3 regions of the Blautia sp. Marseille-P2398 genome follow, and region 2 is predicted to be linked to each of the others. Evidence: riboswitches for the same ligand, from Rfam matches in the RefSeq annotation. Region 2 holds a riboswitch; each other region holds the start of a gene.

What was found. Region 2 has a riboswitch for cobalamin ahead of ACESZG_RS08780 (cysteine-rich small domain-containing protein). Riboswitches for the same ligand answer to the same signal wherever they lie in the genome.
Region 1: it holds a riboswitch for cobalamin, as region 2 does, so the genes downstream of both, ACESZG_RS18175 (ABC transporter substrate-binding protein) here and ACESZG_RS08780 (cysteine-rich small domain-containing protein) in region 2, are expected to answer to the same signal.
Region 3: it holds a riboswitch for cobalamin, as region 2 does, so the genes downstream of both, ACESZG_RS04730 (sirohydrochlorin cobaltochelatase) here and ACESZG_RS08780 (cysteine-rich small domain-containing protein) in region 2, are expected to answer to the same signal.

The regions. Positions count from the first base shown of each region.
Region 1 covers NZ_CAXSTD010000024.1:14,910-19,276, forward strand. The annotation lists gene ACESZG_RS18160 (GntR family transcriptional regulator) at 1-272, shown strand, start outside; gene ACESZG_RS18165 (ABC transporter ATP-binding protein) at 276-1,121, shown strand; gene ACESZG_RS18170 (ABC-2 transporter permease) at 1,118-1,768, shown strand; cobalamin riboswitch at 1,844-2,124, shown strand; gene ACESZG_RS18175 (ABC transporter substrate-binding protein) at 2,239-3,363, shown strand; gene ACESZG_RS18180 (iron ABC transporter permease) at 3,378-4,367, shown strand, end outside.
Region 2 covers NZ_CAXSTD010000006.1:109,663-114,029, reverse strand. The annotation lists gene ACESZG_RS08790 (BMC domain-containing protein) at 1-280, shown strand, start outside; gene ACESZG_RS08785 (EutP/PduV family microcompartment system protein) at 369-917, shown strand; cobalamin riboswitch at 1,009-1,204, shown strand; gene ACESZG_RS08780 (cysteine-rich small domain-containing protein) at 1,611-1,907, shown strand; gene ACESZG_RS08775 (C1 family peptidase) at 2,318-4,367, shown strand, end outside.
Region 3 covers NZ_CAXSTD010000003.1:73,121-77,487, reverse strand. The annotation lists gene ACESZG_RS04735 (hypothetical protein) at 1-727, opposite strand, end outside; gene ACESZG_RS04730 (sirohydrochlorin cobaltochelatase) at 1,052-2,449, opposite strand; cobalamin riboswitch at 2,650-2,827, opposite strand; partial or broken gene hisI (phosphoribosyl-AMP cyclohydrolase) at 3,021-3,347, opposite strand; gene hisB (imidazoleglycerol-phosphate dehydratase HisB) at 3,426-4,013, opposite strand; gene hisD (histidinol dehydrogenase) at 4,121-4,367, opposite strand, start outside.

The sequences.
Region 1 (4,367 bases), on a different contig from region 2:
CTGTATTACCTTCAGTACGCAGTCTGTCAAAGGAACTGAAGATCAGTGCCCTGACTGTGAAGAAAGCCTACGACAATCTGGAAGAAGAGGGATTTACCGTCACTGTTCATGGAAAAGGAACCTACGTTGCAGCCACAAATAAAAACCTGATGAGGGAAGAACAGCTCAAAGAAGTAGAACATGATCTGGAGCAGGCAATCATGAAGGGCAGAAGATGTGGACTGAACGATGAGGAAATCAGAAATCTTTTTGAAATGATCATGGAGGACTAAGACATGTTGAAAATCAGTCATTTGCAGAAACATTACAGAGGTTTTTCGCTGGACTGTTCTATGGAAGTACAGCCTGGGATGATTACAGGACTTATTGGAAGAAATGGTTCCGGGAAATCCACCACATTTAAAGCTCTGCTCGGCTTGATTCATCCGGATGGCGGAGAGATAGAGGTCTTTGGGAAAAAGGCAGAAGAGCTTAGGCCGGAGGATAAGCAGAAACTGGGAGTTGTTTTTGCAGATTCAGGTTTCAGTATGTATCTGACAGCAGCGGGCGTGGCCAATATTATGAAAAGCATATATCCGGATTTTGACAGAGAGAAATTCCTGCAGCAGTGCAGAAGATTCAATCTGCCCACAGACAAGAAAATCAAAGAATTTTCCACTGGCATGAAAGCAAAGTTTAAAGTACTGGCAGCATTAAGTCATAAGGCAGAACTGCTGATTCTGGATGAGCCCACAGTTGGTCTGGATGTGATTGCCAGGGATGAGGTGCTGAACATGCTGAGAGAATATATGGAAGAAAATGAAAGCAGTTCTATTCTGATCAGTTCGCATATTTCATCAGATCTGGAGAGTCTTTGTGACGATTTTTATATGATCCATGCCGGAAAAATTATTCTTCATGAGGATACAGATGTACTGCTGTCAGATTATGCAGTTCTTAAAGTTTCAGAAGAAGAGTATGAAAAACTGGATCAGCAATACCTTATTAAGATCCGGAAAGAAGCTTATGGATACAGGTGTCTGACAAACCAGAAACAATTTTATATGGAAAATTACCCGGATGTTGTAATTGAGAATGGAAAGATTGATGATCTGGTAGTGATGATGGAGGAACAGGTATGAAGGGATTATTTGTAAAGGATATAGAACTGATGAAACAGCAGAAACAGTTTTTTATCCTGGTTGTTGTAATGGAAGTCATCCTGAATCTGGCAGGAAGCGGGAGTGTCAGTTTTGCTACAGGATATTTTACGATTGTCACAGCAATTTTTGCCATTACGACTATAAGTTATGATGAGTTTGATAATGGTCTTGCGTTTCTTATGACCTTGCCGGTTACCAGAAAACAGTATGTGGCGGAAAAATATCTGCTGGGAGCAGGGCTTACGGCTGTAGCGTGGGGAATTGCAACGATAACGGGAGTAATCTGTAAAGGTGTGGCAGAGCTTCAGGGGTGTCTGAGTGAGACTATCATTGGCAGCCTGATATACATTCCACTGGCACTTCTTATGCTGGCGGTATCGCTCCCGCTTGTAATACATTTTGGAGCGGAAAAAGGACGTTATATTGCAATGGTCATGTGGGCTATTATATTTGCCGTAGTTTATATTCTGATAAAAACAATGGGACTTTCAGCAGACGCAGTCGATGCATGGCTGAATGGACTTAACCGGGGAATGGTATTGGCTGGAGTTGTATTGTTTACAGTAATTGTATATATGGGGTCTTTTGGGATTGGTGTCCGGCTTATGGAGAAGAAAGAATTCTGATGTGTCTCGAATATGGTTGTAATTATAAAAGCAGTGTGCTAAAATTGTATCAGCGTAATTGAATAAGCTGTTAAGTGAACATTATCATATGCAGATTTTGTGTATGGTAATGTGAGAGGGAATCAGGTGAAATGCCTGAACGGTTGCGGCCACTGTATACAGAAAAAAGCGGGATTGTAATATGTCATTGCATAAATATGTGAGAAGGCGGAATCCGGCTGTCAGAGAGTATCTGGAAATATTTCTGATACAACATTCATGAACTGCTGAAGCATGGATGTTGTATCAGTTTTTATTTTATGGGAACTTTCTGTGATCTGTGAGTCAGGAAACCTGCCTGACAGCGTAAAGAAGGAGCTTCCGTAAAAAGTATCCGTTATTTTTATCACTTCTATTTTACTTTTTCTGAAGTCCCATCTTTTCGGTTACACGAACAGGTAAATAACATATACGAAAAGAGAGGAAGTCAAATGAAAAACAGGTATTTATCCACAAGAATCATGGCAATTATGATGGCAGCAGCTATGGCTGTCTCCGCAGCTCCGGCAGCTTTTGCAGCAGAGAGAGCAGACTCTGAGACAATCAAAGAGGACAACCAGCCGGCAGCAGATGCAGACTCTGATACACAGGAAGATGCAGACGCGCAGGATTCAGCAGATGCAGATAAAACAGCAGACGCAGAAGGTACAAAGACAGAATATCCTCTGACCATCACAACCTATGATTATGATGGAAATGAAATCGAAACAACCTATGAAAAGGCACCGGAGAAAGTTCTTGCTGTATATCAGGGAAGCATTGAAACCATGCTTGCACTTGGTCTGGAAGACCGCCTGGTAGCTACAGCAGGTCTTGACAATGAAGTTCCGGATGAACTTAAAGATGCATTTTCAAAAACAAATTATCTTGATGAATTTACCCCATCCCTTGAGACTGTAACGATGTTGGAGCCAGACATGATCTTATCCTGGAGCTCCCTGTTTTCTGATAAAAATCTCGGAAATGTAACAGACTGGATCGACAAAGGCTGCAACACTTATTACAACACAAACACACGCCCTGACGGAGACAGAACTCTGGAAAATGAATTTACAGACATCTTAAATCTTGGAAAGATTTTTGATGTACAGGACAAAGCACAGGCAATCGTAGATGATGCAAAGGCAGTGATCGATAAAACTCTTACAGCAACAGCAGATGTAGAAGAGAAACCAAGCGTAATGGTTCTGGAACCTCTTGGAGAAGATATCACAAACTATGGTGCAAAGAGCCTTGGTGGAGATATGGTAACACAACTGGGTGCGACTCTGGCAAACCCGGATGCTTCTACAGCAGGAAAAGAAGATATCATTGCAGCAAACCCTGATGTGATTTTTGTTGTATACATGCCATATGCAGGTGATGATCCGGAAACTGTAAAAGAAAGCCAGCTTGCCGTTATCAAGGATGACGAAGCACTTCAGAGCCTTGACGCTGTAAAGAACGGTCGTGTTTATCCGATCATGCTCAGTGAAATGTACGCAAGTGCAACACGTACACAGGATGGTATTGAAACTTTCGCAAAAGGATTATATCCGGATGTGAATCTTGACTGATTGAGGACATAACAGTGAAAGAACAGGTTTCACAGACAAAAAAAGGCAGTGTGCTCAGGACATCCATGTATGTGGCAGTTCTTATCGGGCTTGCGGCATTTCTGATTTTTTCCATTCTTGCAGCAATCACTTTTGGAAATGCAGATCTGTCACTGAAAGATGTTTACAGTGTCATTGCATATAAATTGTTTCATATCAAAAGCCTGTCCGCCTATGCAGAAGGCGCAGTTCACGATGTTGTGTGGCTGATCCGGCTGCCCAGAGTCCTGCTGGCTCTGGCAGTTGGAATGGCTCTTTCCGTCTGTGGCGTAGTTATGCAGGCGATTGTCCAGAACCCACTGGCAGATCCGTATGTACTTGGTATTTCATCCGGTGCATCCCTTGGTGCAACACTGGCGATCATGCTTGGAGTTGGTGGATTTCTCGGTGGAAACTCAGTTGGTGTTCCTGCATTTATTGGTGCAATGGTCACTTCTTTTGCAGTAATTGCCATTGCAAACATGGGCGGAAAAGCTACTTCTGCCAAACTGATCCTTGCCGGAATGGCTGTCAGTGCGGTATGTTCTGCTTTTTCCAATTTTGTTATCTATATCACCAATGACAAAAATGCAGCAACAGAAGTAATGAAGTGGTCGATGGGAAGCCTTGCAGGCGCAAGCTGGAGCAGAGTAGGTGTAATGCTTCCTGTTACATTGATCTGTGTAATTATTTTCTGGACGCAATATCGTAATCTGAATCTGATGCTGTTAGGAGATGATGTATCGATCACACTGGGAACTGATTTGCACAGGCTGAGAACTTTTTATCTGATCGTTGCTTCTGTAATGATTGGGTTTGCAGTATATTGTGCGGGTGTGATCGGCTTTGTAGGACTTGTGATCCCTCATGTGATCAGAATCCTGTTTGGAACAGACCACAGAAGATTACTGCCATTAAGTGCACTGCTTGGTGCATCATTCCTGATCTGGTGTGATGTGGCATGTCGTGTGATCCTGAAGAATTCT
Region 2 (4,367 bases):
TATTTATCAGAATCTTGGTCTGCATATTGGAGTCCATGAGGGAGAAGACCACACAGGAGAAGCAATTGGAATGATTCGTTTTACCCCATGGGAAGCAGTGGTTGTAGCTGCTGATATTGCAGTGAAAAGTGCAAATGTGGAGATTGGTTTCATGGATCGCTTCAGCGGATCATTGATCCTTACGGGAGGTCTGACGGAAGTTCAGACTGCAGTGGAAGAAGTGGTGAAATTTTTTAGAGAGGTGCTTGGCTTTAAGACTTGTGCAGTTCACAAAAGTTAAAACATACGAAAAGTCAGTTATTCTGTATCGATGGTGCTTATGTAACTGCCGGAATAGCTGAGAGAAGTGAAAGGGACAGACATTAAATATGAAGAAAATATTTCTGATGGGCAGAAGTGAAGCAGGTAAGACTTCATTAACGCAGGCATTAAAAGGCGAAAAACTTCATTATGTAAAAACGCAGTATACGAATACGGATGATGATACCATTGATTCTCCGGGAGAGTATGCAGAGTCCAAGCATTTCAGCGTAGGGCTGGCCTGTTTTTCTTTTGAAGCAGATGTGGTGGCAATGGTACAGTCAGCAGATGAACCTTTCAGTTTGTTTGGCTATGGCAGTAATGCATTTATTCTGAGACCACTGATAGGAATCATTACGAAAATAGATTCTCCTTATGCGAATGTTCCAATGGTGCGTCAGTGGATGCTGAATGCAGGATGTGAAAGAATTTTTCTGGTAAACAATGTGACCGGAGAGGGGATTGATGAGCTGAGAGCGTTTTTGAATGAGGATGTTCCAAAGCTGAGTCTGGAAGAAGCAAAATTCAGACAGAGTCTTGGTCTGAATGAATGGGATCCGCTGCCGGAAGGTGTGGAATATTCATGCCAAAACACCTCGCGGAATAGTGGTGTGTGAACAGTAACGAATGAACAATAATAATTTGGAAAATATATTGATAAATAGTTGACAAGCTTGTTGCAGGGTGTTATTATAATGACAGTATAATTCCATACAGAACATATTAAGTGCTGATACTGTGAGAAAGAGCAGTACAGAAAGAGGGAATCAGGTGAGAAACCTGAGCGATCCGGTCACTGTAACAGAGGAGCAAATCTCAGAATGTCCATTGTGCCATAGCATGAGAAGGAGAGAGGAGCGATGAGCCTGGAGCCAGGAAACCTGCTTGGTATGGCGAGGTTAAACTTCCGTGTAAAGTGTAACAACCAACTCCGTTGAATCCGCAGCTTCGGAGTGTTGTCTGCTTTTATCTGAAGGCAGACATTTTTTATGGAATGCGCCTGTTCTTTATGAATTATACATGATTAAATGGCAGGCGATACTACTTCGGATTTATTCGTTCCCTCCGCGCACTCATGAACGGATTTTTTTCTACCCCGGGGTAGCATCGCTCCCTCTTATTAATTTTAAATGTATGATCTGTGAAAAATACTGTAATGAATTTTCAATGCTTTGTTATGTGAAGAGAAATTGATAATTTATTAGAGTATTTTTTTTATTTTGTCCTCTGATGGGTGGGATTGATGGAGACTGAGAAAACGGAATTATTCTGGAAAGATAAAAACTTGCAACAGGAGAGGAGAGGTAGCAATGGAGAAACCTTATTGGGAAGGGAAAGAATATTCTTATTTCAGCCATAAGAAATGTGAATTTTTTCCGTGTCATAAGAATGCAGATCCGGATGATTTTAACTGTCTGTTCTGTTATTGCCCGCTATATGCCCTGGGTGAGAAATGCGGTGGGAATTTCCGGTATACGGAAAAGGGAATTAAAGACTGCACAAACTGTATGCTTCCGCATAAGCGAAAAAACTATGGATATGTCACAGGAAAATACCAGGAACTGGCTGATATGATGAAAAGAGCAAAGGAAAGTATCAGCAAATAAGAGGAGAATGTGTCGCTGCTTAGAACGGAGTGAACAGTAACAATGTGTCAGATTAGCACAAATAAGAAAGAACGATTTTCATTGTAATACAATGCTTGTTCTGCTAGAATAAGGATAGCAAAAGAGAAGAGTCTGTAAGATTTTCAAGTCTGTTCTGAGTTAGTATATAAAGCATTTCACACACATTTTCCACACTTTTCACATGCACAGAAGAAAATGCATCACAGGCATTTGACGTCTTTTCCTGGCGACATTTTCTTGTCGGCAGAGCTCTGCATTTCTACATAGAGCCGTCGGAAAACAGGGAAAATTCACTGTTTTCCGACGGTTTTTGTCATTGATCATGGTTGAAAAACAAAAAAGATACTGATATAATGATATTATATTTATGTAAAGGAGTTAACTACTACATGAAAAAAAGAAATACAGCGATACGCGCATTGTCAGTTTTTCTGGCTTATGCAATGGTTTGTACATCGGTACCCGCTGCGGGTCAGGAAATGTTTGGATCCGGAGTCAACAGAGAGACAGAAGAAAATACATCAGATCTGAAAGAATTTCAAAGTTCACAGGCAGATGAATTTGGAACAGATACGGGATCGGATGCAGAATTGTTCGGAAGCGATGATGCAAAACAGGAGTTTCAGGATGGAGAAAACTCAGAAGAGGGTACAGACGGAATCAGGTATATTAAGGGCCGTCCGTTGACAGAAGAGGAAAGAAAGGAAGAACTGGAACCCTTTAAAAATTTAAAACCTTTGGATCCGGGAATTGAAGTGGAGAGTGATCTGACATCAGTTTATGCTGCATATGGAAACAGGGAGGCTGCATTTCCATCTTCCTATGATGCCAGAAAGGAAGGATTAGTTACGCCCGTAAAGAATCAGAATCCATTTGGAACCTGCTGGGCTTTTGGTATGGCAGCAATCATGGAGGTTTCGCTTTTGGCACAGAACAAAGGAACCTACGATCTGTCAGAAGAACATTTATCATATTTTTTCTCCAACAGACAGAATGATCCTCTTGGAAATACCCCTGATGATAAGAATTATGTACTGGGAAATTATCACGTGATAGGAGGTAATGATCACCTGGCGGCGATTTATCTCAGTACATGGTCGGGAATGACCACAGAGGCCGATGTACCATTTCCTACGGATTCTTCGCATCAGAATGATCTGACTGTACAGATTCCGGAAAGTAAGGCTTATAATTCTGCAGCATATCTGAAAAATGCATCTGTTTCCCAATACAGTGAGGAACGTATGAAAGAAATGCTGCTGAATGACCATGCAGTATCCATTATGCTTTATATGAAGGAAAGTTATGTAAATCCGGACACAGCTGCATATTGTTATCCTGTTGGAAAATCAAATTCGACTGTAATTAATCATATTGTGACAGTGGTCGGATGGGATGATACGTATTCAAAGGATAATTTTCTTCCTGTTTCCAATGTAACATCTGATGGTGCGTGGATCATCAAAAACAGTTGGGGGGAGAAGAAAGGAGACGGAGGATATTACTATCTTTCTTATCAGGATCCCAATATCAGTAAACTTGTAAGTGCAGAGGCAGTGGCTGCTTCGGATCAAAAGTACAGGAATAATTATTTTTATGATGGTTCTTCAGCACTTTCAGTGATTCCGATACAGGCGGGACAGTCAGTAGCAGCAGTTTATGAGACAACTGCAGGAAAGGGAAAAGCAGAAGTCCTGGGGGAGGTTAATCTTGTTACAAACAGTGACAATGCCTGTTACAAAATTCAGATATACACCGATCTGACAGATCCATATGACCCGGAAAGCGGGACCGCTGCATATGCTGCTCCATATGAGTTTGAACAGCCAATCGCAGGTGTACAGACTATCAGTGTACCAGAGGTGGTTTTGAAACAGGGAAGCAGATATTCTGTTGTGATCACAAACAGTGGGATTGAAAAAATCAGCTTTGGAGTGGAAGCAAAGTCCAGTTATGGGAACTGGTTTACCTGTACGGCGGGGATAGAAACAGGGCAGACATTCTATAAGGGTGCATCGGAAACGGCCAGGTGGACAGATGGAAAGACGAAAAACTGGACGGCAAGGATCAAGGCACATACAAGGACCCTGAATCAGTCATGGGTGCCGGATACACCGGTATTTCAGGTGAAGGCATATAATTCCGGATATAACCTTATTTCATGGGAAAAAGTTTCCGGAGCTACAGGATATTATGTGTACAGAAAACCTGCAGCAGGTGGGAAGTGGTCCAAAATTGCAGATGTCGGGACATCGGAATTAAAATATAAAGATAGTAAGGTTACGGCTAATGCATCATACCGTTATACAGTAAAAGCATATTATGAAGCATCCGGAAAAAGATATTCAGGTAAATATAAAACCGGCGATGTGATTAAAGCAGCACCTGCAGTGCAGAAGATTACTTCTGTGAAATCTGAGAAAAATGGAATCCGTATCC
Region 3 (4,367 bases), on a different contig from region 2:
CGCCTGTAAGAGTTACATCCATGGTATAATCGCCGTCTTCAAGATTCAGATCTGCCAGAGTCTTACCTTCACTTGTCTTACTGTCTTTCGCATCTTTGTCTGTGTCATCTGCTTTGGAATCTGCATCTTTATTTTCTTTATCATCTTTTTTTGCATCTGTATCATCGGATTTTACAGGATTTTTGACACTTACCTTATGGTCATACCATTTTCCTTTTGTTCCGATCAAAGCTACATCGAATTCTTCATCAATTGCGGGTACCGGGATATCAAATCCATATACTTCCTCACTCATTCCATCGCTGTATGTAACAGTATCTGTGGTTGGCTCAAGAACCTCTGCCCCGTCTTTCTGTGCATCTTCTGCCTTTCCGACGAAAAGGTTTACAATTTTCTTAGAAGCAAGGCTTACATGGATAGTCATCTTGCCATCCTTTACTGTAAGGGTTCCTTTTCCATCGTTTGCTTCATTTACATGGAACATTCCGCTGTCTGTATCAAATTCTGCTGTGTAGGTGCCATCCTCTAATGTATCACTCTTGGATGCATCTGTTTCTTTATTATCTGTGTTTTCTGAATCAGCATCTTTTGCAGTTGTTTCTTCTTTATCAGTGGTTTCTTCTGTTGCCGTATCAGTATCTGTCTTTGCAGCAACCGGGCTTGTACCGATCAGAGTAGCTGAAATAGTAAGTGCTGACATTAATAATGTAAATGAACGTTTCTTCATGATTATTTCTTCTCCCTTATCTTCATATTTTTTATAGTTTTTTCTATCGTGCTGTTCAACCCATCTGCTGCAGAGCAACAGGCTTTTGAACAGGTGATGGCAAATATATTATAGTAATTCCAGAAAATAATGCAATTAAGACAGTTCCTCTGGATCTTTCTCAGATGTGCGCACGTTACTGTGAACGGAATGAACAGAAACGTGCGAACTGTTTGCAGTATTTTATGGAATTGCTATGACTTCTTTTTTTCTTATCATATAATATATCTGCCCGGAAACTTTTGCAAGTTCTCCGGGCAGTTTATCTTGTTTGAACAATATTTTTTATTCAGCGTCAGCCTCTGCAGTATCAGCTGTTGTCTCAGCTGCGTCATCTGCCTGTGCATCGTCTGCACTGTCATCTGTTGCTTTGGCATCAGTATCTTCTGCTGCTGCATCGTCAGATGCTCCAAGAGAATCAATTGCTGCTTTTGTATGAGCCACATACAGATCTTCTACTGCTGCGATTCTTCCAAGACCTGCGATCTGACAGTCAACACTGTCGAAATCACCGGATGCCTCAAACTGAGATTTCCAGGAATCTGCATCATCACCAGCCATATCATTGTTAGCGTGGTCTCCGGCAACAACCATCAGAGGACGAAGGATTACATTCTTGAATCCTGCTTCTTTTACTTTCTCGATAACCTTGTCACATGCTGTGTCTTCCGGTTCTCCCTCTACAGTTCCGATGAAAGCGTTTGTGAATCCAAGATCATCCATCTGTGTCTGCATCTGGTCATAGGTTACGTTAGCTGTATGGGATGTACCATGTCCCATGAATACAAATGCTGTGCCTGCATCTGCTGCTGCTTTCATATCATCAAATCCAGCTTCCTTGCAGGCTTCATCTGTGATCGCCTGAGCAACTGCTTTCTTGTCATCATTGATCACTGTAGCGTCATCACCAACTTCACCGAGCATTGGCTCTGCAATTGCAACAGATTCAAATTTGTCTTTGTATCCATCAATTGCCTCTGTCATTTCATCATATTCTGCACCATGCATCAGATGTGTCGGCTGTACAACAAGATTCTTAACACCGTTAGCTACTGCACGGTCAAGAGCTTGCTGCATATTATCGATTACTTCATCATCTCTTGCCTGTACATGGTTGATGATAATCTGTGCTGTAAATGCACGTCTTACTGACCAGTCCGGATATGCTTTTGCAAGGGCATCCTCGATTCCTTTGATATCCTCTGCACGGCTGTCGTTGAAGGATGTACCAAAACTTACTACAAGAAGTTCATTCTCACCAATCTCATCCTGGTTACGAGGATCATCTTTGGAAGCATCACCTGTGTCACGTCCAAAGTATTCAGGGCTTGCTTCTTCACCTGTTACCAGTTCTTTCTGAGCATCTGTAAGTTTGTCCCATGCTTCTTTTGCTGCTTTGCAGTCTTCGTCAGTTGTGTCTGTTCTTTCCTGAACATAAATCTTATCGATCAGGGCACCAACTTCGTCTGCGGCTTTCTGATCATCATCAGAAGCTTCTGTTGTATCATCAGATGCTTTCTCTGTATCTGCTGCATCTGCATCGTCTGCAGCTGCTTCTGTGTCATCTGCAGCCTCTTCTGTTGCTGCATCATCAGATGCAAAAGCAACTGTACCTGTTGCTGCTGTCATGGAACAGGTCATGGATACTGCCAGTAATAAGGCTAACATGGATTTTCTTTTCATTTCGTTTTTCCTCTTTTATTTCTCGTATTTCCGGACAATTGTATGCACAAAAAAGGCAACTGCATATTCTGCAGCTACCGCCTTCCCATAAATACATGGTTTATATGTACCAGATATATCTGTAATTTCCGATTCTGTCTGATTCATTTAATAAAAGAGCTATGTATCGTTATGAGAATACAGGTTCTGTATACCGCAGACCTTAAATTCTACGCCAAGGCAGTTCTCCTGACTTCGATCATCGCTGTTTCTCCCTTCCCGGTTTCCCAGTGGTTTCTGAAAAGCAGCTCCCATACACAGTGACGGTATCGCTCCGGATTCTCACCGGATTCTCTTTTGCGCATCAAGTACGATGCAACCTTTGCGTTATAACATTGCACATATTCAATTCGGATATTCTTTTTTTATCACATTTTACCAAAAATGTCAATACAATTCGTGTATATTTTCCTTTAATGTTTGGCATTAGTGTTACTGTTCACTCCGTTCACAGTAACGTAGCCAAAATTCATTCCAGATTGCCTGCGGCAATGGAATTTTGGCTTGTATATTATCGCGTTATTCATTACACTTCTGTCAGGGTTTTGAAAAAACAGGTTCTGTTTCCGGTATGGCAGGCTGCACCGATCTGCTCTACTTTAGCAAGGATCGTATCATTGTCGCAATCCAGTGTAAGGGATTTTACAAACTGGAGATGTCCGGATGTGAGTCCCTTCGTCCAGAGTTCATTGCGGCTTCTGCTCCAGTAAGTCATTTTACCTGTTTCAAGAGTGGTATTAAATGCTTCTTCATTCATATACGCCAGCATCAGCACTTCGTTTGTCTGATAATCCTGGGCTATAACAGGTACCATTCCATCACTGTTTAATTTAAAATCAGACCATGCGATGCTGCTTTTTAAATTCACTGTATTTTCCATTTTCTGTCTCCATCTAATTTATTGATTGCCATAAATCATTTCGTAAATTTTCAAATTTTACAAACTGCCCTTGGTAGACAGAATATCTGTGATCCTTGGATCATAGGATGTGGCTGCGTCCAGTGCTTTGGCAAAACTTTTGAACATTGCTTCTGCTACATGGTGATTATTCCCACCTGCCAGAACCCTGATATGAAGATTCATGCCACAGGCATAGGAAATGGCATAGAAGAACTCTTTTACCATTTCCGTAGACATGTCACCGATCCTGTCTGTGGTAAACTCTGCATCCCATACAAAGTAAGGTCTTCCGGACAGATCGATCGCACAGAGCACCAGGGATTCATCCATGGGAAGGATGCAGCTTCCATAGCGCTTAATCCCCTTTTTGTCACCAATTGCTTCTTTTAATGCAGTTCCCAGAACAATTCCTGTATCCTCGATGGTGTGATGGTCATCCACCTGAAGATCACCATGGACTCTGACACTGAGATCAAAGAGCCCATGACGGGTAAATCCATCCAGCATATGGTTAAAAAATCCCACACCTGTCTCAATATCAGAATATCCGGTTCCATCCAGATTTATTTTTAATTTGATTTCTGTTTCTTTTGTATTTCTTTCTGCTGAGGCTTCTCTTGCCATGGTTAAGTCCTCTCTGTCTTACTTATTTTCAAACACTCTGAATCCATTGTTTTAATGCGCAAACTACAGTTTACATTATAGCAGATTTCAGATTCAAAGCCTTACCATTATTCTTTATCTTCATCCTCAAAACGAACTGCAATAGAATTTGCATGTGCAGTAAGCTGCTCAGAAGTTGCAAACTGAATGATATCTTTGTGTATATTACGCAGTGCGGATTTTGAGTAATATACAATACTTGATTTCTTGATGAAATCATCTACGGAAAGGGCTGAGAAAAATTTGGCTGTTCCGTTTGTAGGAAGTACATGGTTCGGACCTGCAAAATAATCTCCCAGTGGCTCGGAACTGTAC